Regions from separate parts of the Hydrogenophaga sp. ANAO-22 genome, predicted to be linked through region 2. Evidence: predicted binding sites of a transcription regulator. Region 2 holds the regulator's gene; each other region holds the start of a gene.
What was found. The regulator LexA, encoded in region 2, represses DNA repair genes until DNA is damaged. The targets are predictions, from matches to a motif close to ACTGTATNNNNATACAGT.

Region 1 (9,695 bases), 400 kb from region 2:
CGGCCAGCAGGTCGGCGGGGTAGAGCTGACCCAGCGTGAGGCGCGCGCGCAGGCGCTGCTCGGCGCTGGGCTCCAGCGCGAAGCCGCATTCGGTGAGCGGCTTGCCGATGCGCGTGGCGGTGAGCACGTCGTGCAGGGGTTTGCGCGAGCGCACGTGCATGCGCACGTCGCCCACGGCCACCAGCGGCACGGCGGTGAGCGCGCTGCTCTGGCGCAGCTGGTGCAGGCGCATTTCGTCGTCGAAACGGCAGAGCTGTTCCACGCCGAGCCAGCAGCGGCCCATGAAGTGCTGCAGCAGCCAACGCGCGATGGTGTCCATCGGATCCTGGTCGCTGTGGCGGTCGGGCACGGCGATCACCACGCAGTCGGCCAGGGCCGCGGCATCGATGTCGCCGACCGTCAACCGGTAGGTGCCCTTGGGGGCGCTGCGGCGCAGGCGGGTGATGAATTCGCACAGGTTGCCGTAGCCGTTGAGGTTGCAGGCCAGCACGACCAGGGTGAAGGGCGCGTCGCACCGCACCTGGAACTGGCTGCCGATCAGCAGCTTGAAGCCGTGCTTTTTCGCGGCGACGTGGGCGCGCACCACGCCGGCCAGGGAACACTCGTCCACCAGGGCCAGGGCGCGGTAGCCCAGGGCTTGCGCGCGCTCGACCAGTTCCTCGGGGTGGCTGGCGCCGCGCAGGAAGCTGAAGTTCGAGAGGCAGCGCAGCTCGGCGTAATCGGGAAGGGCATCGGCGTTCATGGCAGTGCCTTCAGGCGAAGTGCCCATGCAGGTACCAGGCGGGCGCGCCGTCCAGCCGGGTCTGGAACACCCACAGCACGCCGGCCTGCGGGGACAGGGCCACCCAGTAGTCGCGCACCACGTTGCGCATGCGCTCGGCGCCTTCGACGCGGTCCCACCAGCCGCCCTCCACGCGCTGCGGCCCGAGCAGCATGACCAGTTCGCTGTCGTGGTGGACCGGCCGGTGGTCGCGCACGGCCAACCGCAAGGGCATGGGCAGCACGAAGCCGGGCTGTGGCAGTTCGGTGCCGGGCGCGCCCTGGCGCGGCAGGGGCAGCGTGGCCGGCTGCCAGCGGCACATCCATTCGGGGCGGTGGTCTTCGCACAGCACCGGGCGCAGCACGCGCTGCGGCCCCAGGCGGGCGGAGAGCCGCTCCAGCACCAGGCCCAGTTGCTCGCCCTGGCGCACGGTGTCGGGCAACAGCGAGGCGCTCACGTCATGCAGCGGCCGCACCTCGGTGGCCACCATCACCAGGTCGCCCACGGGCGCGAGCAGTTTCACGCGCGCCAGGTGCTCACCCAGCAGGCGGCAGAGGTGTTCGATGTCGCGCGTGGGCTCGGCGGTGCGGATGGTGATCTCGCCGCCCTCGCCCGCCGCGCGCGCGCGCATCGCGTCGTGTGCCCAGCGCAGCGTGAAGGCGGTGACGCCCGCGCGCCGCGCGGCCAGCCAGCCGCTGAGCACGCGCAGCAGGCGCCGCGCGCCGAACAGCAGGGCCGGCGCCTGCTCCACGCGGGCCATGAGTTCGAGCCGCTCTTCAAAATGCTCGGGCAGCGCCACCCAGTCGTGCGCCTCGGGCGCGGTCCCGTAGGCCTGGTCGAGCGCCTGCAACAGGAGCTGGTCGAAGCGGCGGCCCAGGCCGCTGCGCGGCAGCGCGCGCACGTCGCCCAGCGTGCGGCAGCCGATGTGTTCGAGCGTGAGCCGGTGCGGCCGCACGGCGCTCAGCGTGTCCATGGGCAGGGTGTCGAGCAGCGCGGCCAGCGGGCGTTGGAAACCGTTCTCGATGCCGGCGCGCGCCAGCGCGAGCGCGGCCAGGCCGTTGGGCGCCCAGGCCAGCTGCGCCACGCCGAGTTCGCGGGCTTCGCCCCACACGCGCTCGCGCAAGGCACGGCGGCCACCGAACAGGCGCGCGCTGGCCGCCACCTCCATGAGCACGGCTTCGTCGGCCAGGGCTACGCGGGGCGTGAACTGCAAGGCCCAGGTCGCCAGCGCGCGCTGCGGCGCGGCCTCAGTGGGCGGGGCTGTGCCGGCGCTCGGGCTGGGCAGCAGGGCGGACCACAACATGCTCGTTCTCTTCGGTTCGGGGCATCCACCGGCTGGGCTCACGCAGCCGGGGTGGGAGGATGGTGGCAAGGCCACCCGGCACCGAGGGCAGGTGCAGGGTGGCCTCCAGCGGCGGGCCCTTGCGCTTGGCGATGCGCAACTGCAGCTCCCAGTCCACCCCCACGCAGGCCTGCACGCGCAGCGGCGCGGCCGACGACTCGCCCAGGGCGTGCATGGGCCGGCACACGAACACCGGCGACTCGAAGCCGGTGGCGAGCACCTGCAGCCGGCGGATCTGCGCTGCCCTCGCCCGCGGCAGCCAGGCGACGATCGCGCCGCCGGCCTGGGCCTTGATGAGCTGCTCGGCCGACCACAGGCGCTCGGCCGCCGTGTCGGCCTGCACCCAGACCAGTTGGCGCTCGTCGAGGCCTTCGAAGCGCAGGCCGGGCAGGTGCGGCGACAGCGGCGGGCCGATCACCACCACCGCCTGCCCGGCGGCACAGACCTGGCGCAGCGCCGGCCCGAGCAGGCGCCATTCCAGCGTGCCGCTGTGCGGGGTGAGGATTTCGGTCAGCCCGTGGCCGGGCCAGCCACCGCCAGGCAACTGCGCGTCCAGCGCGGCGAAGCCGCTGGGCCACACCGCCGAGACCGGCGCGCCGAGCTGGTCACCCCGCCACAGCGCCGCGGCCACGGCCGCCGGCAGGCCACCAGCGGGCGGCGGCACCGGGCGAACGGGTATGGGGGCCGGGGACGGATCGTCCTCCTGCCAGAAAACGGCGGGCAGCATGGCGGGATGAGTGCGCGGGGAGGTCTGGGATGCGTCAAGATACTGTATCTCCGTACAGTATATGAAAGCCCAAGTCCTGTCCATCTGAAGGGCAAGCGGCGGCTCATTAAATATTGTGGGGGTCTACGGTTTTTGTAGAATGCGCCATGGTTCCCGTTCACTCCGCTCGACGCTCTGCCCGGCCTTCTTCCGGGGGATCGGGTGCGCCCGTCTCCCTGCTTTCGCCTGCGGAATACGCCAAGGCCCATGGGATCAGCGCGGAACGGGTGCGGCAGTTGTGCCGCACCGGTCGAATCCCGGGCGCCGCCCAGCACAGCCTGGGGCCGCTGACCCTGTGGCTCATCCCCTCGGATGTGGCCGACCCGAGGCTGCCCCGGGGCAGGCCCGCCAAACCAAGGGCACCTGAACCCCCAATGCACGTGCAGACGCGGGCCCACCCCAGGCTCTCGCTCCACCAACCTGATGCCGGCACACAGCGGCAGGCCGAAGCGCGTCTGCGCCTGGGTCGGCAAGAGGCGCGCGCAATCATCGCGGCCATGAAGAAAAAAGGCGTGACGGTCCGTCTCTTCGGCTCGATGAAAACAGGCCAGACCACGCCCCACTCCGACATCGATCTGCTGATCACCGACCCCGGGCCGCTGGGGGCCATGCGCGCGGTCTCCGAAACGCTGGCCGAGCGCCTCACCATCCCGGTGGATGTCGTAGCCGAAGAGACCATCGGACCCGACGCCTTTGCCCGCATACAGGACAGCCTGAATGCATAGAAGAGACTTCGAGGCCGAGATGGCCAAGCTCGACAAAGAGCTGGAGGAGTTCGGGCGCTGGGAAGCTCAGAACCCCGCCGCAGGGGACTGGGCTTACGGCAAGCTGGCCGGCGCCACGGTCAACAGCGTCTATACCGGCATGGAGACTATGCTGGATGATCTGCGCGGCTTTCGCCACGTGGGCCGCAGGCGCTACGGCAGCGAGATCGACCCGGAGCGCGCCAGGCACGTGCTGCACAACGCCAGGCAAGCAGCGCCGCTCTTTCGCCAGGAAATGGCCTTGGCCATCACGGCACTGGAAGAAGTGCTGGCCGTGGCCGAGGCGGAGCGGCTGGAATCCCGCAAGGCCGAGAGCCGCACCAAGAAGCGCTCTGGCTGACGCCGCCGCTCAGACCGCCTGGCCCAGGCGCCCGATCCCTTCCTCGATCTTCTCCAGCCCCACGGTGGCGAAGGACAGGCGCAGCGTCGCGTGGTCGGGGTTGCGCGCGAAGAACGGCGCGCCAGGCACGAAGGCCACGCCTTTTTCGATCGCGCGCCTGGCCAGCTCACCGCCGTCCTTCACCTTGCCGCCGGCACCCGTGAGGCTGGCCCAGACGAACAGGCCGCCCTGGGGTTGCACGAAGTCGATCGCATCGCCCAGCTCGCGGCGCAGGGCGTTGCCCATGGTGATGGCGCGCTCGGCGTAGACCTTGCGCACCTTGTCCAGCGTGGCGGGCATGCGGCCGGCCTTGAGGTACTGCGCGGCGGTGGCCTGGGCGAAGGTGCTGGTGTGGGCGTCGCTGAACTGCTTGCACATGGTGGCCTTGGCCAGCAGCTCGGCCGGGCCCACCATCCAGCCCACGCGCAGGCCGGGGCTGAGCACCTTGCTCAAGGATCCGCAGTGCACCAGGCGTTCGCGGCTGCCGGGCACGGTGGGGCTGAGCGCGAGCAGGCTGGGCGGCGGGGCCGCGCCGAAGTAGAGGTCGCCGTACGGATCGTCTTCGACGATCAGCGTGTCGTGTTTCACCGCCATCTCCAGCACCCGCTTGCGCCGTTCCAGGCTGAGCAGGCCGCCGCTGGGGTTGCCGAAGGTGGGGATCAGGTAGACGAACTTGGGCTTGTGTTCTGCGATGAGCTTGTCCAGTTCGTCGGTCTTCACGCCGTCGCCGTCCACCGGCGCGCTGATGAGCTCGGCGCCGTAGAGGCGGAAACACTGGATGGTGGCCAGGAAGGTCGGGCCTTCGACAATGACCTTGTCGCCGGGCGAGACCAGGGTCTTGCCCAGCAGGTCCAGGCCCTGCTGGCTGCCGGTGGTGACGATGAGGTCGTTCGCGCCCACGTCCTTCGCGCCCTTGCTGGCCATGAAGGCGGCCAGCTGTTCGCGCAGGGGCTGGTAGCCCTCGGTGGCGCCGTATTGCAGCGCGCCACCGGCCTCTTCGGTCAGCGCGGCGTTCACCGCTTCACGGATCCCGTCCACATCGAACATCGCGCTGTCTGGAAAGCCGCCGGCAAAACTGATGATGCCGGGCTTGCCCAGCAGCTTGAAGAGTTCGCGGATGGCGGAGGTTTCGACGTTGTTGAGGCGGTCGGCGAAGGGAATGGTGAAGGGCATGGTGGCGGTTTCCGTGAGGTCGTGATGGACAACGGCCTCCATTCTCGCGCACCGGCGTGGGGCGCCCGGTGCGGCCTCCCTCAGGCCACGGCCAGGGCGCGAGCGCGGCGCCGGGGCAGCCAGTTCCAGCGCGAGGCGGTGGCGCGCCGCGCGCAGGGCAGCGGTTCCAGCCGCAGCACGGCGGTCTGCAGGGCGTAGGCGATCACGCGGTGGTGCGGTTGGGCGACGAAATGCTCGCCCGCGTTGAGGATCACGTCCTGCTGGTCGTGGTCCAGCGTGATCCAGACGCTGCCTTCGCGGCAGACCAGGCGCAAGGCGCCCGAGGGGATGGCCTTCACGGCCCGGTGGGGCATGTTCAGGTCCACGGTCAAGGTGTCGGTTGTCATGGAACGCTCCTTTCGCATCAGGGATGTGCATGACTGTACGGAGCCGCCCTATACTGGACAAACGTTCATTTCGAATGCTTCGCATGCCATTCAAGAATGTGAAAACCGGCGCCGAACTGCTCCCGCTGCCGCGCTCGCAGATGCTGCGGCTGGACCTGCTGCCCTGCTTCGACGCGGCGGCGCGCACGCTGAGCTTCACGCTGGCCGCGCAGGAGCTCAACCTCACGCAGTCGGCCGTGAGCCGGCAGATCCAGCTGCTGGAAGACAGCCTGGGCACGCCGCTGTTCGAGCGGCGGCACCGCGCGCTGGTCTTGACCGAAGCCGGCGAGGTGATGCAGCGGGCCACGCGCGATGCGCTGGAGCGGCTGCGCGACGCCTCGGCGCGCGTGCGCCCCGGCCCGCGCCTGCGCCAGGTCGCCATGACCTGCACACAGGGTTTCGCTTCGCTCTGGCTGATTCCCCGCCTGGCCCGCTTCGCCGCCGACCATCCCCTGGTGGACGTGCGCATCTCCGCCACGATGGACATGATGGACCTGGAGCGCCATCGGCTGGACGTGGCGGTGCGCTTCGTGCCGTCCAGCGCCGGCCGCGGGCGGGCGCTGTTCGAAGAAGTGGTGCAGCCCCTGTGCGCGCCGGCCCTGCTGCGCCAGCCGGGCGCGCCGCTGCGCCAGCCCGCCGACCTGGCCCACCACACGCTGCTGACCGTGGAAAGACCCGCCGGCCACGCCATCACCTCGGACTGGGACCCCTGGTTCCAGGTGATGGGCCTGCAGGACATGCGCATGAAGAACGCCATGCACTTCACCCAGTACGCCGACGCGGTGGCCGCCGCCGTGGCCGGCCAGGGGGTGGTGATCGGCCGGTTGCCGCTGCTGCAGTCGCTGCTGGACAAGAAGCAACTGGTCGCGCCCTTCCGCAGCGGCGGCGCGGCCACGCGCCGGGGGTATTACGTGGAAGTGGCGGAGCACGCGCACGACAACCCCGACGCGCTGGACTTCGCGAACTGGCTGCGCGCCGAGGCCGAGCGCGGCTGAGCTGAGCGAGAATCCCAGCCCATGACGCCCACCCAGATCGAAGCTTTTTTCGCCACGCTCCAGGCCGCCAACCCCACCCCGCAGACCGAGCTGGAGTACACCAGCGTGTTCGAGCTGCTCGCCGCCGTGCTGCTCTCGGCGCAGGCAACCGACGTGGGCGTCAACAAGGCCACGCGCAAGCTGTTCCCGGTGGCGAACACGCCGCAGGCCATCCTCGACCTGGGGCTGGAAGGGCTGGAGGGCTACATCAAGACCATCGGCCTGTACCGCAGCAAGGCCAAACACCTGATGCAAACCTGCCGCATGCTGGTGGAACAGCACGGCGGCGAGGTGCCCGGCACGCGCGAGGCGCTCGAGGCCCTGCCCGGCGTGGGCCGCAAGACGGCCAACGTGGTGCTCAACGTGGCCTTCGGCGAACCCACCATGGCGGTGGACACGCACATCTTCCGCGTGAGCAACCGCACCGGCCTGGCGCCGGGCAAGACGCCGCTGGCGGTGGAACTGCAGCTGATGAAGCGCGTGCCGCCCGCCTACGCGGTGGACTCGCACCACTGGCTGATCCTGCACGGGCGCTACGTGTGCCAGGCGCGCAAGCCGCTGTGCCCGCGCTGCGCGGTGATCGCCTGTTGCGATTTCAAGGACAAAACCACCTCGCTCTGAGCCGCCCCGGGCGCCACCTCCAGGCGCTTGGAAAGCCACGTTCGTCGCCGCACCGGGACGCACGCCTTTGGTGCATCTAGGATGGCAATCTTCCATCCGGGGGAATATCAGAATGAAAGCATTGTTTGTGCGCACCGCGCTGGCCCTGTCGTTTTGCGTGGGCACAGCGGCCCATGCCAAAGACCTGATCCTGGCCATCAGCGAAGGCACGTCCGGCGGCACCGACCACGCGCGCGTGATCGCCAAGTACCAGGGCCTGGCCGATGTCATCGGCAAGAGCATCAACCAGAAGGTGAACGTGGTGTTCATCCGGGAGTTCTCCTCGCTCGAGGAAGGCATGAAGGAGCGGCGCTTCGCCCTGGCGATGGCGCGCCCGAGCGATTTCCCGGCGCGTGGCATGCGCGACTACGGCTACCAGTACGTGGCCTCGGCCAAGCCCGATGGGCAGTGCCTGATCGTCGTGCCCAAGGAGTCGGCCTACAAGACGGTGGCGGACATCAAGGGCAAGCGCCTGGTGCTGCCCGAGCCGGCGGCCTACATGGCCAAGTTCTGCGCCTCGGCCCTGCGCGACGCGGGCATCGACATCGCCAAGGAGAACGTGCAGCGCGTGCGTGAGCAAGGCGCGGTGCCGTTCTACCTCACCAACAAGTTCGCCGACGTGGGCGGCGTGGCCTCGTACTCGGGCGTGGCCAAGTCGCTGGACAAGACGGGCCACCGCGTGCTGCACACCAGCGTGTCGCAGCCCTACTTTCCGCTGATCGTGGACCGCGAATTCACCCCGGCCCAGATCGATGCCATGCAGAAGGCCCTGCGCGCCCTGCCCGACTCCGAGGCCGGCCAGGCCGTGCTCAAGAGCGTGGGCATCCAGGCCTTCGACACCACCGCCGAGAAGAAGCTGCGCGAGCTGCTGGGCTGGCTCGGGCTGTAGGCGCTCCTCCGCTCAGAGCTCGACCGTCACCCAGCCGCCCGGCTCGGGCGCGTCCTTGGGCCACTCGGCCGCTTCGCGGATGTGCACACCGCCGCTGTCCAGGATGTGCCGCACCGCACGGATCACGCCGGCGTGCGTGATCCAGAGCACGTCGGTGCTGGTGGCGGGCCGCAGTTCGCCCAGCGCCGCGGCCACGCGGTAGAGCAGCATCTGCGTGCTCTCGACACCGCCGAAGCGGTGGTGCGCGAAGTCGGCCATCCAGGCGTCGAAGGCGTCGGGCGGCACGCTGTCCCAGCGCTGCAGCTCCCAGACGCCGAAGTCCATTTCGTTGAGCCGTGTGTCGATGCGCGCGGCGCCCAGGTCGCTGCGCTCGGCCTGCAGCGCGGCCGCGAGTTGCTGCGCGCGCAACAGGCCCGACACCCACACCGGCGTGCCCGGCGGCAGCAGGGGCGAGACCGCCATGGCCGCTTCGCGCGTGAGCGCGGCATGGGCCGGCACATCGCTCGACCCGTAGCACAGGCCCGGGCCCAGCATCACCGGGGCGTGCCGCAGCAGCCAGAGCTTCATGCGAGCACCGGCAGCGCCAAGGCCAGCCCCAGGTAGAACAGCAGCTCGCACACCTGCTGCGTGGCGCCCAGGCCGTCGCCGGTGAAACCCTGCAAACGGCGCTGCAGCAGACGCCACATCCAGGCCAGGCCGACCAAGGCCCCCAGCACGGCAGGCCCCCAGGGCGCGCCCGGCAGCAGCCACCCCGCCAGCGCCATCGCCAGCGCCCACCAGAGCAGGCCGGCGAACAGGCCGGCGTTGGACAGGCTCTCGGCCAGCGGCTTGCTCTTGGACTGCGGCGTGTCCCCCACGTGCGGCAGCGTGCGGATGACCAGCAGGGGCAAGGTGCGCGAGGTCACGTGCGCGGCGAACAGCGCCACCACCGCCAGCCAGCCACTGCCCTGCGCCAGCAGCGCGAGCAGCGCCACCTTGGTGAGCAGCACCAGCACCAGCGCGATGGCGCCATAGCTGCCGATGCGCGAGTCTTTCATGATCTCCAGCGCGCGTTCGCGCTGCGCGCTGCCGCCCAGGCCGTCGGCCAGGTCCGCCAGGCCGTCCTCGTGGAAGGCGCCGGTGAGCATCACGCTGAACACGGTGCTCAGCACCACCGCCACCCACAGCGCGGCGGGCACCGGCGGCAGCAGCGCGAGCAGGCCCCAGAGCACCCCCGCCGTGAGCCCGCCCACCACCCAGCCCACGCCGGGGAAATGCGCCGCGCTGGCGCGCAACATGGCCGGGCTGAAGCCCACCCAGGCGGCCAGCCGCCCCGTGACCGGGATGCGGGTGAAGAACTGCAAGGCGAGCAGGAAGTGGCGCGCGAAAGCGGTCATGTCAATGGCGCGCGGGCGTGGTTTCGTCCTGCCGCGAAACGCCGGCCGATTCGAAGCTGGCCATCTCGCGCAGCAGCGCGCAGGCGCTCACGAGCAGCGGCCAAGCCAGCGCGGCGCCCGAGCCTTC
Region 2 (9,695 bases):
CAATGGCGCCGCGCGATGCCGCCAAGAGCCTTGATTCCAAAGACATTTGCAGTGCCTGTTTTGTGATCGACGTGTCGCCGGCCCTGCCAGGACGGGGGTTCGTGCGCATCGCGGGTGAGTTTTTCACAAAGTTATCCACAGAATTTGTGCATCAGGGAGAGGAATCAGGCCCGACTGGCTGGACGGCATGGGCAGGGGCCGAATGGTCGGTCCCTTCAGAGGGCCGCACATGGGCCTGAGACATAATCGTTCGCACCCTCAAGGCCACCCGCGTCCGGTGGCACTAGCCTGGAGTTCTGATTTGTTTTCCATCATACAAGCCGCTGGCTGGCCCATCTGGCCCCTGATCGCCTGTTCCGTGCTCGGCATGGCCCTGGTCATCGAACGCTTCGTCAGCCTCAAAACGCGCAAGATCTTCCCGCCCAAGCTGCTCGACGAAGCCATCATGGTCTCGCGCAACGGCATCCCGGGCCCGGACGTGGTCAAGCAGCTTGAACAGAACTCCGTGCTGGGCACGGTGCTCGCCACCGGTTTCCGCACCTACAACGTCAACCCGCGCGCCACCGAAGACGATCTGCGCGCCAGCCTGGAAGGCGCGGGCCGCGAGGCCGCCGCCAAGCTGCAGCGCTACCTGGGCGCGCTGGCCACGATCGCGTCGGCCGCGCCCCTGCTGGGCCTGCTTGGCACCGTCATCGGCATGATCGAGATCTTTGGCTCGCAGGCGGTGGACACCGTTGGTGCCGTGCCCGGCATGGGCAACCCCGGCCAGCTCGCGCACGGCATCTCGATCGCCCTCTACAACACCGCGTTCGGCCTGATCATCGCCATCCCCGCGCTGATCTTCTGGCGCTACTTCCGCGCCCGGGTGGACAGCTACCTGCTGTCCATGGAACTCGCGGCCGAGCGCTTCGCCCGGCACCTGCTGAGCCTGCGGAAGCCCACGCTATGAACTTCCGCACCGGTGAGCACGATGAGCCCGAGATCAACCTGATCCCGTTCATCGACATCCTGCTGGTGGTGCTGATCTTCCTGATGCTCACCACCACTTACAGCAAGTTCACCGAACTGAAGGTGAACCTTCCCGTGGCCGATGCGCAGGCGCCCAAACAGAACCCGCGCGAGATCGTGGTGGCGGTGGGCAGCGACGGCCGCTACTCCATCAACCGGCAGGTGCTCGAGGGCGCGGGCGTCGAGGTCCTCACGCGCGTGCTCTCGGAAGCCTCGCAGGACAACCGCGACACGGTCATCGTCATCAGCGCGGACGCCGCCGCCACCCACCAGTCGGTCATCAATGTGATGGACGCCGCCCGCCGGGCTGGCCTGGTGCAGATCACGTTCGCCACCCAGCAGACGGGTGCCCCCGCCCGCGGCAAACCCTGACGCGCCACGGGTGCCCGCCATGAGCCAGGCCCAGGGGCAGACGCGGGAAGCCGCCTGGCTGCGGCGCGCCCAGCAACGCGGCCCGCTGTCCTGCCTGCTCTGGCCCGTCTCCCTGCTGTACCGCTCGCTCGTGGCCCTGCGCCGCGGGCTGTATGCCCGTGGGCTGCTGAAGGTTCACCAGATCGATGTGCCGGTCGTCGTGGTCGGCAACGTGGTGGTCGGCGGTGCGGGCAAGACACCCTGCACCATCGCGCTGGTCAAGCACCTTCAGGTGCAGGGCTGGCATCCCGGTGTGGTCTCGCGGGGTCATGGCCGGCACGCCACCGGCGTGACCCATGTGCACGCCGACACGCCAGCCAGCGAAGCCGGGGACGAGCCCCTCTTGATCCACCAGCGCACTGGCGTCCCCGTCTGCGTGGCGGCTCGCCGGGTCGATGCCGCGCGCGCGCTGCGCGCCACCCACCCCGACGTGGATGTGCTGGTGTGCGACGACGGGCTGCAGCACCTCGCGTTGGCGAGGCAACTGGCCATCGCGGTGTTTGACGACCGCGGCGTGGGCAACGGTTGGCTGCTGCCCGCCGGCCTGCTGCGCGAACCCTGGCCGCCCGCGCGCCACGCGCCGTTCAGGCCCGACCTTCTCCTGCGGCAAGGCCGCGCCGGTGCACCGGCCGCCACGGGTGTGGCGGCGCCGGACATGTCCGCGTTCGGGGCGGTGCGGCAACTGGCCGCCCATGCCGTCGGCCCCCGGGGCCAGCGCATCGAACTGTCGCGATTGAAGGGCGCGCCGCTGACCGCGGTTGCCGGCATCGCCCGGCCCGAGGTGTTCTTTGACATGCTGCGGGAGGCCGGCCTCGCCCCCACGCAGCAGGTGGCCCTGCCGGATCACGCCGACCCGGCGGCCTACGCCGAGCTGGTGCACGGCGCGCGGCACCCCTTGGTCTGCACCGAGAAGGACGCGACCAAACTCTTTGCCCTTTTGCCGGCAGACGGCTCCGCGCAAGCCTGGGCCGTCCCGCTCGAACTCACGCCCGACCCGGCGTTTTTCGAGGCGGTCGACGCCCATCTGGCCGCCTGGCGCCCCGCGCCTTGAAACCCGGATCCAGCCGGCGCGACTATCATTCCGCCATGGACACCAAACTGCTCGAACTGCTGGTCTGCCCGGTCACCAAGGGCCCTCTGATCTTTGACCGCGACAAGCAGGAACTGCTCTCGCGCAGCGCGCGACTGGCCTACCCGGTGCGCGACGGCATTCCCATCCTGCTCGAACACGAGGCCCGCACGATCAGCGAAGAGGAAGCGGCGCGCCCATCGGCCCCCGCCCCGCTCGCATGAGCCTGCCCACCGCGGCGGCCGACTTCACCGTCCTCATTCCCGCCCGGCTGGCCTCCACTCGCCTGCCCGACAAACCCCTGGCCGACATCGCCGGCGTGCCCATGGTGGTGCGCGTGGCGCAGCGCGCGATGCAGAGCGGCGCCTCGCGCTGCGTGGTGGCGGCCGACGATCCGCGCATCGTCGACGCCTGCGCCGCCCACGGCGTGCAAGCCCTGCTCACGCGAACCGACCACCCCTCCGGCAGCGACCGCCTAGCCGAAGCCTGCGCCCTGCTCGGCTTGGCGGATGAGGCGTTGGTGGTCAATGTGCAAGGCGACGAACCACTGATCGAGCCGACGCTGATCGACGCCGTGGCGGCCGAACTGCGGCGCCGCGACGATTGCGTAATGAGCACCGCCGCCCACCCCCTCGACAGCACGACCGACTTCCTCAATCCCAATGTGGTGAAGGTGGTGCTCGACCGCATGGGCACCGCGCTGTACTTCAGCCGCGCACCCATCGCCTGGTGGCGCGATGGCATGGCACCCGGCCAACCCATGAGCACGCTGCCGACCCCTGCGCCACTGCGCCACGTCGGCATCTACGCCTATCGCGCCGGCTTCCTGCGGCAGTTTCCCCAGCTGGAGCCTTCGTCGCTGGAAGCCATCGAGTCGCTGGAGCAATTGCGCGTGCTCTGGCACGGCTACCGCATCGCGGTGCACATGACGGCCCATGCACCGGGCCCCGGCGTGGACACGCCGCAAGATCTTCAACGGGTGCGCGAGCTGCTCGCCAAGGCCTGAATTACGGGCCTTGCGGCGGGCGGCGGAGCCCTTTTCCTGTCAGCCAGAGCGAAGGGTGCCCGTGCTATCCTCGACCGGTCGCCCCGGCTCCCACGCCCTGGGGCCGCCGCTCGAGACAAGCGGCCACGCCATTGAAACTCTGAAAAAAGGAAAGCGATGAGACTGATTCTGTTGGGCGCCCCGGGTGCCGGCAAAGGAACGCAAGCCACGTTCATTTGCCAAAAATACGGCATCCCCCAGATCTCCACCGGCGACATGCTGCGCGCGGCGGTGAAGGCCGGCACCCCCCTGGGGCTGCAAGCCAAGGCCGTGATGGAATCCGGCGGTCTGGTCAGCGACGACCTCATCATCAACCTGGTCAAGGAACGCATTGCCCAGTCCGACTGCGCCAACGGCTTCCTGTTCGACGGCTTCCCGCGCACCATTCCGCAGGCCGATGCCATGAAGTCCGCCGGCGTGAAGCTGGACTACGTGCTGGAAATCGACGTGCCGTTCGACGCCATCATCGAACGCATGAGCGGCCGCCGTTCGCACCCCGCCTCGGGCCGCACCTACCACGTCAAGTTCAACCCGCCCAAGGTGGAAGGCAAGGACGACGTGACCGGCGAACCGCTGATCCAGCGCGAAGACGACAAGGAAGAGACCGTGAAGAAGCGGCTCGAGGTCTACAGCGCACAGACCCGTCCCCTCGTGGACTACTACAGCAGCTGGGCGCGCTCGGACGCGGCCGCCGCGCCCAAGTACCGCGCCATCAGCGGCATGGGCTCGGTCGAGGACATCACGGCACGCGCCTTCGAGGCGCTGTCGAAGTAAGCCACCCCGGCGTCCCGCAGAACACCCGGCCACGTGCCGGGTGTTCTGCTTTCAGAAGAACTCAAGCCGGGCTGGAGCGCAGGCCGTAGGCCTTGCCCTCCAGAAACACGTACTCGGCGCGCAGGATCGCTTCGCCCTTCTCGTCCTTGAACGTGAAGCCCACGGTGGACAGGGAGGCCCCGGTCTTGACCTCAGGCATCTGCCATTGCCCCAACCGGAACAGCGGCGCCAGTTCGATCTCCCAGCGCCGGTCGCGGCGCGTGGGCAACACGGTCTTGGCCAACAGCGCGGGCCCGTCGATGCCCGCCGTCTGGGCAGGCAAAGGGCGTTGGCCGAGGTCGGTCGGCAGGCGCAGGGCCTCGGGCAACTCCAGCACCAGCTCGGCGTGCGGGTTGCGCCACTTCACCTCGACCACCCGCCCCTCCAGGTAGATCGGCCGGTCCTGGTCGAAGCTGCTCCAGCCATGGTGGGCCAGCGCCCCACCCGCCCAACCCCCCAGGCCCAGCCAGGCGCCGGTCTGAATCACATCACGTCGTTGCATGAAGATCTCCTTCCCATCACACGTAACCGATCCAACGGCCGCAGGTCAGCACCAGCAGCCACAAGGCCGACGACAGCAGCATCAAGAGGCGCGCGGTGCGGTCCTGGCACTGCAGCGATCGGCGGGCGTGAAACCAGCCGGCGTTGCATCCCGCCAGCATGATCAACACCATCTTGGCTGTGAACACGCGATTGGCCAGCAGTTCCCCGGCCTGGGTACCGAACATCAGAAGGCCCGACACGGCGGCCAGCGCGAAACCCACCGCCACCAGGCCCAGGCTCAGTTTCGCTAGAGGCTCCATAGGCAGGCTCTGGCCCCAGCCGAACACCCGCAGTTCCAGCAGCGTCAGGTTGCCGAGCAACAGCGCCACGCCCAGCAGATGGGCCACTTCCAGCATGGGGTACGCCCAGGCGTGGGCACCGAGCGCGGCGAACATCGCGTCATTCCATCAGCAGGTCCAGCGCCAGCGCCAACCGGGCCTTGACCGGCGAGAGCCCGGCCGAGTGCGCGAACGGCAGGCCAGCGTGCGGCACCACCCTTCCGCGCGCACAACGCGTCGCCAGCACCACCCGCACCCCTTGTGCCTGCGCGGCATTCAGCGCATCGGTCAGCGCCTGGTGAACGGTGCCGTTGCCCGTGCCGGCCACCACGATGCCCCGCAAGGGACGGGCAGCGCCTGGCGCCATCAAGGCCCGCACCAGGCTGCCGTCCGCGTCGGCATGGCTGGTCACCAGTTCGACCCGAGGCAGGGCATCGGCCGCCAGGAAGCGGGCCAGCGGGGCTGGATCGTGGGAAGCAACGGAGGCGCCCCGGGATCGGAAACGGCGCACCTCCCCCTCCTCCACACAAGCCAGCGGCCCCGCGTCTCCGGAGTCAAAAGCGTCCAGGCGGTAAGTGTGCACCTTCGCCACCTCCAGCGCGCCGTGCACCTCTCCGGCACACACCACCACCACGCCGGCCTCCCCCTGCCGCACCACGGCCAGCGCGTCGGCAAGATTCTGCGGCCCATCCGGCACCAGCGCGGAAGCCGGGCGCATCGCGCAGGTCAGCACCACGGGCTTGGTGGGTTGGAGCAGGCGCTGCAGCACGAACGCCGTTTCCTCCAGGGTGTCGGTGCCGTGCGTCACGATCACCGCGGACACCTGGCAATCGTCCAGATGCACCTGGAGCCGTGCCGCCAGCGCCTGCCACACCGGCAGGCCCATGTCCTTGCTGTCGATCTGGGCGACTTGTTCCACTGCCAGAGGCATGCCGGCCAAAGCCGGCACGGCCGCCACCAGATCGGCCACGCCGACCTGCCCCGCCACGTAGCCCACATTGTCGCCCGCCTGCGCCGCACGCCCGGCGATGGTGCCGCCCGTGCCCAGGATCACGAGCCGCCGGCCCTGATTTGTGTCCACCACTTGCCAATCCTTGAAAACTGGTTAAAAATACAGATACTGGATAAGAAAACAGGTATCAGCCACTTCCCGCGTTGTTCCTGTCTTCCCAGATGGCGTTCCCCTTGGCCACCACGTTCCCGACGAGGTCCTCATGCTCGACATGCCCCATACCGCACCGAAGCTCACCGCCCGGCAGCAACAGATTCTGGAATTGATCCAGACGGCGATCGCACGCACCGGCGCACCGCCCACCCGTGCCGAAATTGCCAGCGAACTCGGGTTCAAGTCGGCCAATGCCGCCGAAGAGCATCTGCAAGCGCTGGCGCGCAAGGGCGTGATCGAACTGGTCAGTGGCACTTCGCGAGGCATCCGCCTGCGCAGCGAAGACCTGCAGTCCATCAACGATTCGCGCGGGCGCCAGCTTACACTGCCGATCCCCAGCCTGGCCCAGCTGGTGCTCCCCCTGATCGGTCGCGTCGCAGCCGGTTCGCCCATCCTGGCGCAGGAGCATGTGGACCAGACCTACCAGGTCGAGCGCAGCCTGTTCCAGCGCACGCCCGACTACCTGCTCAAGGTGCGTGGCATGTCCATGCGCGACATCGGCATCATGGACGGCGACCTGCTCGCCGTGCAGGCCACGAAGGAAGCCAAGAACGGCCAGATCGTGGTGGCCCGCCTGGGTGACGACGTCACCGTCAAACGCTTCATGCGGCGCCAGCACCTGATTGAATTGCACGCGGAAAACCCCGACTACAAGACCATCGTCGTCGAGCCGGGCGAACCCTTCGAAATCGAAGGACTCGCCGTGGGCCTGATCCGCAACAGCTTCCAGCTCTGACCGATCCCGGTCCGTGTCGCCTCAGCAGGTGGCGGGCGTTTGGTCCCGGTGGGTGCACAACCCACCACAAGGACACATCCCTGCGAAGGCGTTTGATTTTGCAATCCTGCCTGTGTTCAACCCCACCCAATGGAGTTTCGCATGGGAAAAATTTTCAACACCAACACGTGGCGCGCCCCTTTGCAGTTGATCGACTGCTGGTTGCCCTCTCCCGCTCTTCGCCGGGCACCGGCCGCCAACGAGCCCGTGGCCACGCGGGCTGTGCAGCGATTTGCGCGTGCCGGGTGGCTCAAGCGCGCCAGCACGGCCCGCACGTCACCTGTCTTGCGGGCCGTGCCACCGGCAGCGGAGCCTGTGCCTCGCGTGCGCGTGCTGCAGCAGACTGGTCCCGCGGCAGCGCACCGGGCCGGTGTCAGGCTGGTGATCTCGGGCCGCATCAACGATGTGTGCGCCGAACTCGATCGACTGGCCGACCAGGAACGCCAGCTGTCCACGCGCGCGGCCTGAACTCGGCCGCCGCCAGCGAGCACACGGCCATCCTCCAGGCTCCCGGCGCGCCGTGCCTGCTTGTAACCAGGGGTCAGCGGCCCGGAAGGCCTGGGAGGTGAAGGCACAATAGGGTCATGAATATTGTGATCCTTGATGACTATCAGGACGCTGTGCGCAAACTGCGGTGTGCCGAGAAACTGGAGCCTTACCCGGCCAAAGTCTTCACCAACACGGTCAAGGGCGTGGGCCAGCTGTCCATCCGATTGCGCGATGCCGATGTGCTGGTCCTGATCCGGGAACGCACCGCCATCACCCGTCAACTGGTTGAAAAACTCCCCCGGCTCAAACTCATCGCCCAGACCGGGCGCGTGGGCGGGCATGTGGACGTCAATGCCTGCACCGAGCGTGGCATCGCGGTGGCCGAGGGCGTGGGTTCACCCGTCTCCACCGCCGAGCTCACCTGGGCCCTGATGCTTGCGGCCATGCGCCGCATCCCGCAATACGTCTCCAACCTCAAGCATGGCGCCTGGCAACAGGCCGGGCTGAAGGCCGCGGCCATGCCGGCCAACTTCGGCGTGGGCATGGTGCTGCGTGGCAAGACGCTGGGCATCTGGAGCTACGGCCGCATCGGGCAGATGGTGGCAGGTTACGGGCGGGCCTTCGGCATGCGCGTGATCGTGTGGGGCAGCGAAGAAAGCTGTGCCCGCGCCGCGTCCGATGGTTTCGATGTGGCCCCCAGCAAGGCAGCCCTGTTTGAAACGGCCGACGTGCTGAGCCTGCACTTGCGGCTGAGCGAGACCAACGCGGGCTGTGTGACACCCGAAGACCTCGCCGCCATGAAGACCTCCGCGCTGCTGGTCAACACCTCCCGCGCCGAGCTCATCCAGCCCGAGGCGCTGATCGCCGCGCTGAACCGGGGTCGCCCGGGCATGGCCGCGATCGACGTGTTCGAATCCGAGCCCATCCTGCAAGGCCATGCCCTGCTGCGGCTCGAAAACTGCATCTGCACGCCCCACATCGGCTATGTCGAGCAGGACAGCTACGAGATGTACTTCTCCTCCGCGTTCGACAACGTGGTCAACTACATCAAGGGCACACCGACCAATATCGTCAATCCAGGCGCGCTGCAGGTTCGACGCTGATGGCTGCGATCGACCTCACCCCAGAAAAAACGCCGGTTGTCACCGGCGTTTTTTCTGGGTCCCAAGGGCGTCAGCGTTTGCCATCCGGCTTCGAGCCTGGCTCGTCGTCGGGCGGCATGAAGTCCAACACCTCGAAATCGATCAGGTTGCTCAGGGGCAGGTCCTGGGCGTCACCCGCCTTGGCGGTCGGCTCCACAGGCGGCGATACCTCTGGCAACAAGGCCTCGAAGGCAGAGAACTCGGAGAGGTCGTTCAGGTTGATGTCCAGGCCCAGGTGGGAGGACGCAGGCACCAGCACACCCAGGTCCATCGGCTGGGTGTTGCGACCGCCAGCAGGCTCTTCAGCGACGGGGGGCTTCTTGCCGGCTGGCGCGCTCGGACGCCGGCCGTCGGCTTTCAGCGGTTGCATGTTCGTGTGCCGGAATTCGCTGTGCTTTGCCGCGGACGGCTCGTCTCGCTTGATCAGCTCCTTGGCCATCGCGTGCAACAGCAACAGCTCCCGGTACGCCTCGAGATCGAACACCTCGACTTCGTCGTCGCTGGCGTCGCGGAAGATCGATTCCTCGATCAGGTCCAGCACCCGGGGCTCCGGCCACAGCGACTGAATGCGGCTGAAGGCCGTTTCGTAGGCTTCAAGGCCTCGGCCACCGTCGGTGTAGCGGTTGAAGGGCGGCGCGCCGGCATTGAAGACGTGGTTGAACTCGTCGCGCAGGGCGTCGTAGTCTTCGCGGCGCCCCAGGCGGTGATAGAGCTTGAACAGATCCAGGTAAGCCAGGGGGCTGGGCTCATGGCTCTCGGCCAGGTGGTTGCGCAGCACCTGGATGGCCTGTTCGTCCTCACCCAGCGACACGAAAAAGTCGGCCTGCTGCTGAATGTCGAACAACTCTTCCGTGGCCACCGAACGGGAGATGCCCAAGGCGCTCGGTGAAAAATCCCGACGGTCGCGCGATGGCAGCGCAACCGCCGATTCCGGCTGTGGATCGCTCTCGCGCGCAG
Region 3 (9,695 bases), 2.0 Mb from region 2:
GCCGGTGGAAGTGACCGAACGCAGCGTCAATCTGGAAAGCGCCGAGGTCAGCACGAGCACGCGCACCGTGAGCCTGGACGAAGGCGCGCGGCCCGACACCTCCATCGAAGGCCTGTCCAAGCTGCGCACGGTGTTCGCCGCGCGCGGCTCGGTCACCGCCGGCAACAGCTCGCAGACCAGCGACGGCGCGGGCGCGCTCATCCTGGCCAGCGAAGCGGCCATCAAGCGCTTCGGCCTCACGCCGCTGGCGCGCTTCGTGAGCTACGCCTCGCGCGGCGTGCCGCCGCACCTGATGGGCATCGGCCCGATCGAGGCGATTCCCGCTGCGCTGAAGTACGCCGGCCTCACGCAGGACCAGATCGACTGGATCGAGCTCAACGAGGCCTTCGCCGCGCAGTCGCTCGCCGTCATCAACACCCTGGGCCTGGACCCGAGCAAGGTCAACCCCATGGGCGGCGCCATCGCGCTGGGCCACCCGCTGGGCGCCACCGGCGCCATCCGCTCGGCCACCGTGGTGCACGCGCTCAAGCGGCACAACAAGAAGTACGGCATGGTCACGATGTGCGTGGGCATGGGCCAGGGCGCCGCCGGCATCTTCGAAAGGGTCTGACGACCCACCCCGAGCCGCGCCTGCGGCGCGTCACCCCCTGAAAGGGGCGATGCCTGCGGCCCGGCAAAGCCGGTTCCGCGGCATCCCTGGATCGGCGTTGCTCTTCGCTCCGGATGGACTGTCGCGAGGTAGACGTTGAATTGTTCGGGCCTCTTGCACACTGATCGCATGACCACACACGCTCTCGACCAGGCCGTCGCGCTGCACCCCACCGGCGCCCACCAATACCGCGGCGCCACCTCGCCCGCCTACGCCAACATGGTGGGGCCGTTCGGTGGCATCACGGCCGCCACGGCCATGCAGTCGGTGATGCAGCACCCCGAGCGCCTGGGCGAGCCGATCTCGCTCACGGTGAACTACGCCGCCGCGCTGGCCGATGGCGAATTCGCCGTCACCGCGCGGCCGGTGCGCACCAACCGCTCGACGCAGCACTGGGTGATGGAGATCACCCAGCCCGATGCGAGCGGCGCGCCCGCCACCGTGCTCACGGCCACCGCCGTCACCGCCGTGCGGCGCGAGACCTGGGGCGTGGACGACGAGCCCATGCCCTCGGTGCCTTCGCCCGACCGCATCGCGCGGGCCTCGATCGCACCGCAGGTGGCCTGGCCTCAGCGCTACGCCATGCATTTCGTCACCGGCATCATCCCCGAGCGCTGGGACGGCCAGGGCGACACCAGTCTGATCCAGATGTGGGTGCGCGACGAACCGCGGCGCGGGCTCGACTTCACCAGCCTGTCCGCGCTGGCCGACGTGTTCTACCCGCGCATCTGGCTGCGCCGCGCCACGCGCGTGCCCACGGGCACGGTGTCCATGACGGTGTACTTCCACGCCGGTTCGGCCGAACACGCCGCCACCGGCAGCGGCTGGCTGCTCGCGCAGGCGCGCGCCCAGGCCTTTCGCAATGGATTCTTCGACCAGACCGCGCAGCTCTGGAACGAGGCCGGTGTGCTGCTGGCGACCACGCACCAGATCGTTTATTACAAGGAATAGCACCCCCGCCGCGCTGCGCGCGACCCCCTCAAGGGGGCGACAGCAGCGGCCCGGCAAAGCCGGTTCCGCGCTGTCTCCGGACGGGTGCTTGGCGCGCGGACGGTGCGTTGCTACGGCCGGCCCAGGAAAAGATACAGGCCGGTGTAGCCGCGCGGCGCGCTCACGATGCTCAGGTAGAGCGGGCCGATGCCGGTGTCCGCGCCCACGAACAGGCTGGAGCCCGCGCGCAGGTCGCCCAATGAGATGTCCCGGCGCGCCGTCCAGGCGTTGCCGGCCTCCAGCGAGCCGCCCACGAACAGCGCGCGCGCCACGCCCACGCTCCAGGGCAGGCGCTGGTAGTAGGTGAGGCGGCCGAACACCAGGTAGTTGCCCGCCACCTGGCCCACGCGGTAACCCGAGAGCTGCTGGAAACCGCCGAGCGAATACTCGTCGATCGCGCCCAGCGGGATCTGGCTGGTCTTCGCCAGGCGTGCGCCAAAGTTGAAGGTGTGCGGGCCCCAGCTCTTCACGGCCGTGGCCGTGCCTTCGAAGCTGGTGAAGCTGCCACTGGGCGCGCCGTCGAAGCTGCGCCGGCCGAACACCACCTCGCCCTGCGCGCGGTAGCCGTGCGAGGGGAAGTTCGCGTAGTCCAGCTGGTCGGCGATCACCGCGCCGCGCACGCCGACCTCGCGCCACTTCAGCGAGGTGGTGGCGCCGGCCGGGATGGCGGCGGCCAGCAGCTCCGGCGTCACCTTGCGCTGCGCCGCGACCAGGCCCACGCGCATGTCGCCCACGTTGCCGAGCAGGCCCATGGGCCAGCCGATGTCGGCGCCCACGCGCAGGCTCTGCCGCTGCACCAGCGCCAGGGCCTCGCCCTCGGTGCCGAACAGCTCCACCTTGCGCAGGTTCGCGTCCACGTAGGCCGCCGCGAAGCGGTCGCTGCGCAGGGTCAGCGGCTGGTAGATCTCGGAATAGAGGCCCAGCGTCTCGCCCACCTGCACCCGGTTGCGCCACTCGGCGCCGGTGTCGTTGAGCCAGTGCCGGTTGTGGCTGATGCGCAGGTTGAACGCGCCCTGGCCCTGGAAGTCGGTGCGCAGGTCCAGCCCCACGCGCAGGTAGTTCGGGCCCCAGGTGTTTTCGCGCAGGTGCACCTTGAGGTCCTCGGCGCCGTCCTCGCGCCGCGTCAGGGTGTAGTCCACGGCCTCGAAGTCGCCCATGGCCGCGAGCCGCTGCAGGTCGTTCTCCAGCTTGGGCACGTCCAGCCGCTGGCCTTCCGAGGTGTCCAGCGCGGTGGCCAGGCGCTCGGCGCGGATCTCGTTCACGCCTTCGAAGGTCACCGAGGCCACGGTGCCGATGCGCCCCGTGTTGGCTTTCTCCTGCGCCTCGCGCGCGGCCACCCAGCGCTCGTAGCGCGGCGCGTCCGCGGAGAACCGCGCCAGGGCGTCGCCCACCGTCTTGGCGTAGTCGTTGCCGATCTTCACCAGCTCGGGCGCCCGGCCGAAATCGGACGAGGTGAGCTGGCCCAGCGGCGGCGTCAGCAGCAGGTCGTTCGGCGTCAGCGTGGCGATGCTGGCCTGCACGTTCTGCTCGGTCAGGATGTTCACCATCTGCGTGGTGATGCCCACCACGCTGCCCAGCGTCTCGCGCCCGGCCAGCGGCGTGCCGATGTTGACCGCGATCACCACGTCCGCGCCCATGCGCCGCGCCACGGCCACCGGCAGGTTGTCCACCAGCCCGCCGTCGCCCAGGATGCGCCCGTCCACCGCCAGCGGCGAGAACACGCCCGGCACCGACATGCTCGCGCGCAGCGCGGCCGCCAGGTCGCCGCGGTCCAGCACCACGGCCTTGCCGGTCTCCATGTCGGTGGCCACCGCGCGAAACGGCGTGGGCAGGCCGTCGAAGCTGGCCAGGTGGCGCGTGGACAGCGTGTAGCGCCGCAGCAGCATTTCCAGCGAGCGGGTGGATACCGCGCCCGTGGGCAGCACGAAGGCGCCGTCGCGAAAACCCAGCATCAGCACCGGCGAGAGTTCGAAGTCCTCTTCCTTGCGGCGTTGCGACAGCAGCTGGCGCGGTTCGCGGCGGTCGAACAGGTCGCCCCAGTTCACCGCCAGGATCTCGCGCTCGAGCTCGTCCGCCGTCATGCCGCTGGCGTACAGCCCGCCCACGATCGCGCCCATGGAAGTGCCCACGATCAGGTCCACCGGCACGCGCGCCGCTTCCAGCGCCTTGAGCACGCCCACGTGCGCGAAGCCGCGCGCCCCGCCGCCCGAGAGCACCAGGCCCACGCGCGGGCGCTCGGCCTTCGGCGCGGGTGCCTGCTGCGCCAGCGCGGGTGCGCCGGCCAGCAGCAGGGCGAGCGCGCCGGCGAGGCCGTGGACGAAAAGGGCGGTGAGTCGGGCTGGCATGGAACGGCACCTGTGGACAACGGCGGCGCCATGGCGCCCGGAAGCGGCAAGTGTAGGCGGCGGCCGTGTCCCGGGCGTGGCCGGAAACACCCTGTCACGCACCGGTCAGCCCCTGGGCGGCCCGCCTCAAAAAAGCACGCCCGTTCGTGGTAATTTGCGGGTCCTTTCTTCGCACACTGAGAGACACCCATGAGCGACATCCTCGTCCACACCGAAGCCGGCGTCAGCACCCTCACGTTCAACCGCCCCGACAAGAAGAACTCCATCACCGCGGCCATGTACGGCCAGCTGGCCGACGCGCTGCAGGCCGCGCAGGACGATGCCGCCGTGCGCTGCGTCGTGCTCCAGGGCAACGAGACCATCTTCTCCGCCGGCAACGACATCGCCGACTTCCTCAACAACCCGCCGGCCGGCACGGATTCGCCGGTGTTCCGCTTCCTGCGCGGCATCGCGCAGTTTCCCAAGCCGCTGGTGGCGGCGGTGTGCGGCCCGGCCGTGGGCGTGGGCACCACGATGCTGTTCCATTGCGACCTGGTCTACGCCGGCGACAACGCCGCCTTCTCCATGCCCTTCGTCAACCTCGGCCTGTGCCCCGAGGCCGCGTCCAGCCTGCTGGTGCCACAGATGCTGGGCTACCACCGTGCGGCCGAGGCGCTGCTGCTGGGCGAGCCCTTCATGGCCGAGGCCGCGCTGGAAGTGGGCCTGGTCAACCGCGTGCTGCCCCCGATGGAGGCGGCCGGTTATGCGCAGGCCGTGGCCCGCAAGCTCGCGGCCAAGCCCATCAGCGCGCTGATCGAGACCAAGCGCCTGATGAAGAAGCACCAGACGCCACAGGTGATGGCCGTGATGGCCGAAGAGGGCGCGAGCTTTGGCCGCATGCTGGGCGAGCCGGCCGCGCGCGAGGCGTTTGGCGCGTTCATGGAACGCAGGAAGCCGGACTTCTCGAAGGTGTGAGGCGCCAGCGAAAAAGGCCTCGCTGATCGCGAGGCCTTTTGTCTGTCCGGGACCGCCGTGCTCAGTCCGCGCAGGTGTAGGACGCCGCCAGCGCGGCGTCACCCGAAACGTACTTCGGGTGCTGCGGGTATGAGCACATGGGCAGTGCCTTGGTGCCCGCCGTCACCGTGGGGTTCTTGCTCGGGGCGCGGTTCTGCTCCACCCAGTCCACCACCATCTGCAGGCCGTTGAACGAATTGGGAATCGCGGTCGCCGGGATGGTGGCGCCATCGCCATCGACCGTGTGGTTGGTGCCGGACAGACCGTGGCCGGTTTGTGGCAACACCCACAAGCGCGCGAAAGCGTCCACCACCGGCCGGGTCATCTTGTCGAGCACCGACTGGTAGTAGTCCAGCTGTGCGCCTGTGGAGGCCAGGCTGTCGTTCGAGCCGATGGTGATCAGCACCTTGCCGCCGCGCCGGTAGAACGTTGTCAGGTCCGGGTTCGTCGCATCCAGGTGCCGCGAGATCTGGACCCGGCGTGCATTGAGGGCGCCGCCTTCCACGTAGTCCAGCGGGTTCGCATTCAGGTTCTTCATGAGGAAGCCCGTCACGCCGAGGATGCCCAGGTGGGTGTGGTTGGTGGCACCCGGGTCGGCACCTTCCTGGCCCACATGGCGGGCAGGGATGAGCAAGCCCGAGCCACCTGGATCGGTCGTGGGCGCCCACATGCCGAACGACGTGACGCCATTGGCCAGCGGGGTGGCAAACTCATAAGGTGAATAGATGAAATTCAGCGTCTGGATCTGCCCATCGGTGAAGCAGGCGGTGGCCGTGCTGTCGGTCGGATTGGGGTCGACGTTGCCCGGGCAGCGCTTGCTCAGCCACGGATTGCGGCCGGGCGCGCCCGCCTTGACGTTGAAGATGTCCCGGCAAGCCTGGTAGTTGTTGATGATGCCGTCGGCCAGGCCATCGAGCTTGTCGCACTGGCGAATGAACTCCTGGCGGATCGCCGCCACCTTGACGGGGGGAACCCAGTTTGCCAGGGGCTTCTCCTGGATGCGGATCAGTTCGGGTGCCAGCAGCAAGGTGGAGAAATTGACGATGGGCACGGTGAGGGCCGCGCCGTCATAGTCAGCCGGGTAGCGCTGCATCACCGTCAGGCCCTCCCGGCCACCCTGCGAGCCGCCCTGCCAATACGTAAAGCGAGGCTTTTCGCCGTACATGCGCTCGGTCAATTTGACGCCCACATCGCGCGTCTTCTTCATCTGCATGAAGCCCAGGTTCATCATGGCTTCTTCGTTCAGGGCCCAGGTCGAGTCCAGGAAGCTGTGGCCGGAGTCGCTGCCCCAGGTGGCCGCGCCCAGCGCGAGGATGGCGGCAGACGGCGCGCCCGGCGCAAAGCCGTTCATGCCACCACCGCCCGTGTGCACCGCACGCAGGCTCCAGCTCGCCGGCAGCGAAACGCGGAAGTTGATCACCGGTGCGCTGGGGTCCACGGCATAGATGGCACCCGTGAGCGAACAGTAGGCCTGATTCGATCCCGCCGCGGCCGTCCAGACGGGCGCGTTCAATGTCACCGCCGACACCGGCTCGCCAATGTCCGCGACCGCGACGCTGGTGCCCAGCTTGGCCGCCGTGCAGTCGGCCGCGGTGATGGTCTTGGCATCAGCCGCCGGCAGCAGCGAGCCGGGTGCCGGAATGGCCAGGGAAGGTGTGGTCGGTGTGGACGGGGCCGCAGCTTCCTGGCCGCCACCACCTCCTCCTCCTCCGCAGGCCGCGAGCAAAACCGCAGTGCTGGCCGTCGCGAACGCGGCCATCCTGATTTGAAGCATGACTGTCTCCTACGTTTGTTTGTGGTGTCTTGCGAAGGGTTTGCGCCCATGTCGCGGAACAAGGTTAGTTCAGTTAACTAAATAAAAAGACTGGTGAATACCCTAGGAGCTGAAGCAGGCAGAATCCACCCTCTCCGGTGCATCTCGTGCTGAGGAGAACTTCATGGACAAACAGCGCAGCCTCAACACGCCACCTTCCAAGACCGTCAAGAACAGGGCGCAGTCCCGCGACGGCGCAGAGCCCGCTGCCGCATCGAAGAAGGGGCTGCCGCAGAAGGTGGTGCGTGCCAGGGCCGATGAACCCAAGCTGGCGATGGAGTCAACGCCCGCCGGGCGCCTGCGCGAGGGCGCCTTGCAGCAGCTGCTCGGCTACCAGTTGGCCCAGGCCTCCATCGTCACGATCGGCCTGTTCCAGGATGTGGTCGGGAATTCGCATTCGCTGCGCACGGTGGAGTACACCCTGCTGGCCTTGATCCACGCCAACCCGCTGGTGTCGCCCGCCCAGTTGACCAAGGCGCTCGGGCTGAGCGCCCCCTACATCACCAACGGCCTCGACAAGCTGGCTGGCCGTGGTCTGGTAGTTCGTGAAACAAACGAAAACGACAGACGAGGCTTTCACCTTTCCGTGACCGAGCAAGGCGAGTCGCTGGTGAAGGAACTCACCAGGCGCTTGCTCGACAACGAAAAAGCCAGTTTCAAGACCCTGACACCGGCCGAGCACCTCATGCTCGCGGAGTTGCTGCACAAGCTGGCACGCTCGCGCTGAAGCAAGGCGTGGGCGGCGAGACCTACTTGCCCTCGATGTCCTGCCCGATGCGCCACAACACGCCCGCCGGGTCGTTCAGGATGAAATCGCGGATGCCCCAGGGCCGGTCTTCGGGCGGCTCGGCGCGCACACCGTAGCGCTCGCCCAACCGCTGCGCCTCGACGTGCGCCCACCACGCGTCCACGTCCTCCACCAGCAAATGCATCATGAGGTTCTCGGCGAAGTCCTTCACGTAGAACTTCGTCAGCAGAAAACTGCTCCTGCCGGCATGCAGGTAGGCCATCTGCTCCGAAGCCCAGGCCTCGGTGAAGCCCAGGTCGATGTAGAAGCGCCGGGACTGGTCAAAGTCGATCGCGGGCAGGAAGGCCTTGATCTCGATGGTGGCCAGGTTGGGCATGGGCATCTCCTCGGTGTGATCGGCGCACTGTAGGGCAAGACGGCCGCCAAGTGACAGCCGGCGAGCGCCCGGACGAGATACTGTATAAAATTACAGCATGATGTCCGTCGCCCGCAAGATCCGCATCCTCGCGGATGCCGCGAAGTACGACGCCTCCTGCGCCTCCAGCGGCGGCACGCGCCGGGATTCGAGGGACCAGCAGGGCCTGGGGTCGAACGAGGGCATGGGCATCTGCCACAGCTACGCGCCCGACGGGCGCTGCATCTCGCTGCTCAAGATCCTGCTCACCAACTGGTGCGTGTACGACTGCCTCTACTGCGTCAACCGCGTCTCCAGCGATGTCGAGCGCGCCCGCTTCAGCGTGGAAGAGGTGGTGAACCTCACGCTCGATTTCTACCGCCGCAACGTCATCGAGGGCCTGTTCCTGAGCTCCGGCATCATCCGCTCGCCCGACTACACCATGGAGCAGCTCGCGGAGGTGGCCCGCCAGCTGCGCGAGGTGCACGGCTTTCGCGGCTACATCCACCTCAAGACGATTCCCGATGCCGACGAGGCCCTGCTCGCGCGCGCCGGGCGCTACGCCGACCGCCTCAGCATCAACATCGAGCTGCCCAGCCAGGACTCGCTCGACGCGCTCGCGCCGGGCAAGAGCAGCCGGCAGATCCGCCAGTCGATGGCCGGCATCCGCCTGAAGCTGGACGAAGCGCGCGAGCAGAAGACGCAGGCGCAACAGATCCGCTCCTTGCCCGGCCGGCCCGCCGCCAGCGCGCCACCGCCGCGTTTCGCGCCCGCCGGCCAGAGCACGCAGATGATCGTCGGCGCCGACGCGTCGGACGACCGCAGCATCCTGCAGGTCAGCGCCGGGCTCTACGCGGGCTACCGTCTCAAGCGCGTCTACTACTCGGCCTTCAGCCCGATCCCGCACGCCAGCGCCCGGCTGCCCGGCCAGGCCGCGCCGCTGGTGCGCGAGCACCGCCTGTACCAAGCCGACTGGCTGATGCGTTTCTACGGTTTCGACGCGAGCGAACTCGTGCTGCCCGGCGGCATGCTGGCCATGGACATGGACCCCAAGCTCGCCTGGGCCCTCGCGCACCCGGAGTGGTTTCCGGTGGATGTGAACCGCGCGCCGCGCGAGACCCTGCTGCGCGTGCCCGGGCTGGGCGCGCACTCGGTGCAGCGCCTGCTCGACGCGCGGCGCGTGCGCCAGGTGCGGCGCGCCGATATGGAGCGCCTGGGCACGGCGGGCCGCAAGGCGCTGGACTTCGTGCACCTGCCGGACCACCGGCCCGGTGCGGTGCCCTTGTCTTCCACCGCGCGGCCCAGGCCGGTCAGACAGGCCGACGTGCGCCAGCAGCCCGATCTGTTCGACGCGCCCGCCGTTGCCTGAGACGCCCATGCGCTGGCAGATCGAGTACGACGCCAACGACGTGCCCGCCACGCTGCGCGCGCTGTCGGCGCTGATCGCCTGCGGCGCCGAGCCGCACGGCGTGGCGTGGCGCGACGGCACCGAAGGGCAGGGCGATCTGCTGGGTGAAGACGCGGCCTCGCCCGCCACCGCGCCGCCGCCCGAAGCCGTGCCCCTGCGCGCGCTGCGAAGCCTGCCCGCCGGGGCCATGGACCTGGCGGATGCGGTGGCGCAGCACGCGCACCCCGAGCGGTTCCGCTGGTTGCACGAACTCGCGCTGGATCTGCAAGCCGACCCGCGCCGTTGGCGCGATGCGCTCGACCCCCGTCGCCTCGCACTGGAGCGCATGGCGCGCGAGGTGCGGCGCGAAATCCAC

Region 1: a site for LexA is predicted at 2,871-2,888, ahead of imuA (translesion DNA synthesis-associated protein ImuA). Genes of this name have one in related genera too.
Region 3: a site for LexA is predicted at 7,994-8,011, ahead of ABSY19_RS17925 (putative DNA modification/repair radical SAM protein). Genes of this name have one in related genera too.

What each region holds. Positions count from the first base shown of each region.
Region 1 covers NZ_CP159956.1:5,284,968-5,294,662, reverse strand. Annotated here, with positions in the region: gene ABSY19_RS25655 (error-prone DNA polymerase) at 1-742, opposite strand, end outside; gene ABSY19_RS25650 (Y-family DNA polymerase) at 753-2,063, opposite strand; gene imuA (translesion DNA synthesis-associated protein ImuA) at 2,008-2,829, opposite strand; gene ABSY19_RS25640 (nucleotidyltransferase domain-containing protein) at 3,243-3,593, shown strand; gene ABSY19_RS25635 (hypothetical protein) at 3,586-3,972, shown strand; gene ABSY19_RS25630 (PLP-dependent aminotransferase family protein) at 3,982-5,172, opposite strand; gene ABSY19_RS25625 (DUF2917 domain-containing protein) at 5,265-5,570, opposite strand; gene ABSY19_RS25620 (LysR substrate-binding domain-containing protein) at 5,654-6,604, shown strand; gene nth (endonuclease III) at 6,626-7,264, shown strand; gene ABSY19_RS25610 (phosphate/phosphite/phosphonate ABC transporter substrate-binding protein) at 7,377-8,192, shown strand; gene ABSY19_RS25605 (histidine phosphatase family protein) at 8,205-8,759, opposite strand; gene ABSY19_RS25600 (adenosylcobinamide-GDP ribazoletransferase) at 8,756-9,568, opposite strand; gene cobT (nicotinate-nucleotide--dimethylbenzimidazole phosphoribosyltransferase) at 9,570-9,695, opposite strand, start outside.
Region 2 covers NZ_CP159956.1:5,687,595-5,697,289, reverse strand. Annotated here, with positions in the region: gene ABSY19_RS27750 (MotA/TolQ/ExbB proton channel family protein) at 302-949, shown strand; gene ABSY19_RS27745 (biopolymer transporter ExbD) at 946-1,380, shown strand; gene lpxK (tetraacyldisaccharide 4'-kinase) at 1,400-2,470, shown strand; gene ABSY19_RS27735 (Trm112 family protein) at 2,506-2,712, shown strand; gene kdsB (3-deoxy-manno-octulosonate cytidylyltransferase) at 2,709-3,494, shown strand; gene adk (adenylate kinase) at 3,651-4,307, shown strand; gene ABSY19_RS27720 (DUF6152 family protein) at 4,369-4,848, opposite strand; gene ABSY19_RS27715 (hypothetical protein) at 4,865-5,284, opposite strand; gene ABSY19_RS27710 (asparaginase) at 5,289-6,251, opposite strand; gene lexA (transcriptional repressor LexA) at 6,391-7,068, shown strand; gene ABSY19_RS27700 (hypothetical protein) at 7,210-7,575, shown strand; gene ABSY19_RS27695 (D-2-hydroxyacid dehydrogenase family protein) at 7,692-8,699, shown strand; gene ABSY19_RS27690 (FimV family protein) at 8,770-9,695, opposite strand, start outside.
Region 3 covers NZ_CP159956.1:3,723,310-3,733,004, forward strand. Annotated here, with positions in the region: gene ABSY19_RS17890 (acetyl-CoA C-acyltransferase) at 1-610, shown strand, start outside; gene ABSY19_RS17895 (acyl-CoA thioesterase) at 779-1,600, shown strand; gene ABSY19_RS17900 (patatin-like phospholipase family protein) at 1,711-3,984, opposite strand; gene ABSY19_RS17905 (enoyl-CoA hydratase) at 4,174-4,938, shown strand; gene ABSY19_RS17910 (tannase/feruloyl esterase family alpha/beta hydrolase) at 5,000-6,751, opposite strand; gene ABSY19_RS17915 (MarR family winged helix-turn-helix transcriptional regulator) at 6,915-7,517, shown strand; gene ABSY19_RS17920 (VOC family protein) at 7,540-7,914, opposite strand; gene ABSY19_RS17925 (putative DNA modification/repair radical SAM protein) at 8,015-9,301, shown strand; gene ABSY19_RS17930 (UdgX family uracil-DNA binding protein) at 9,309-9,695, shown strand, end outside.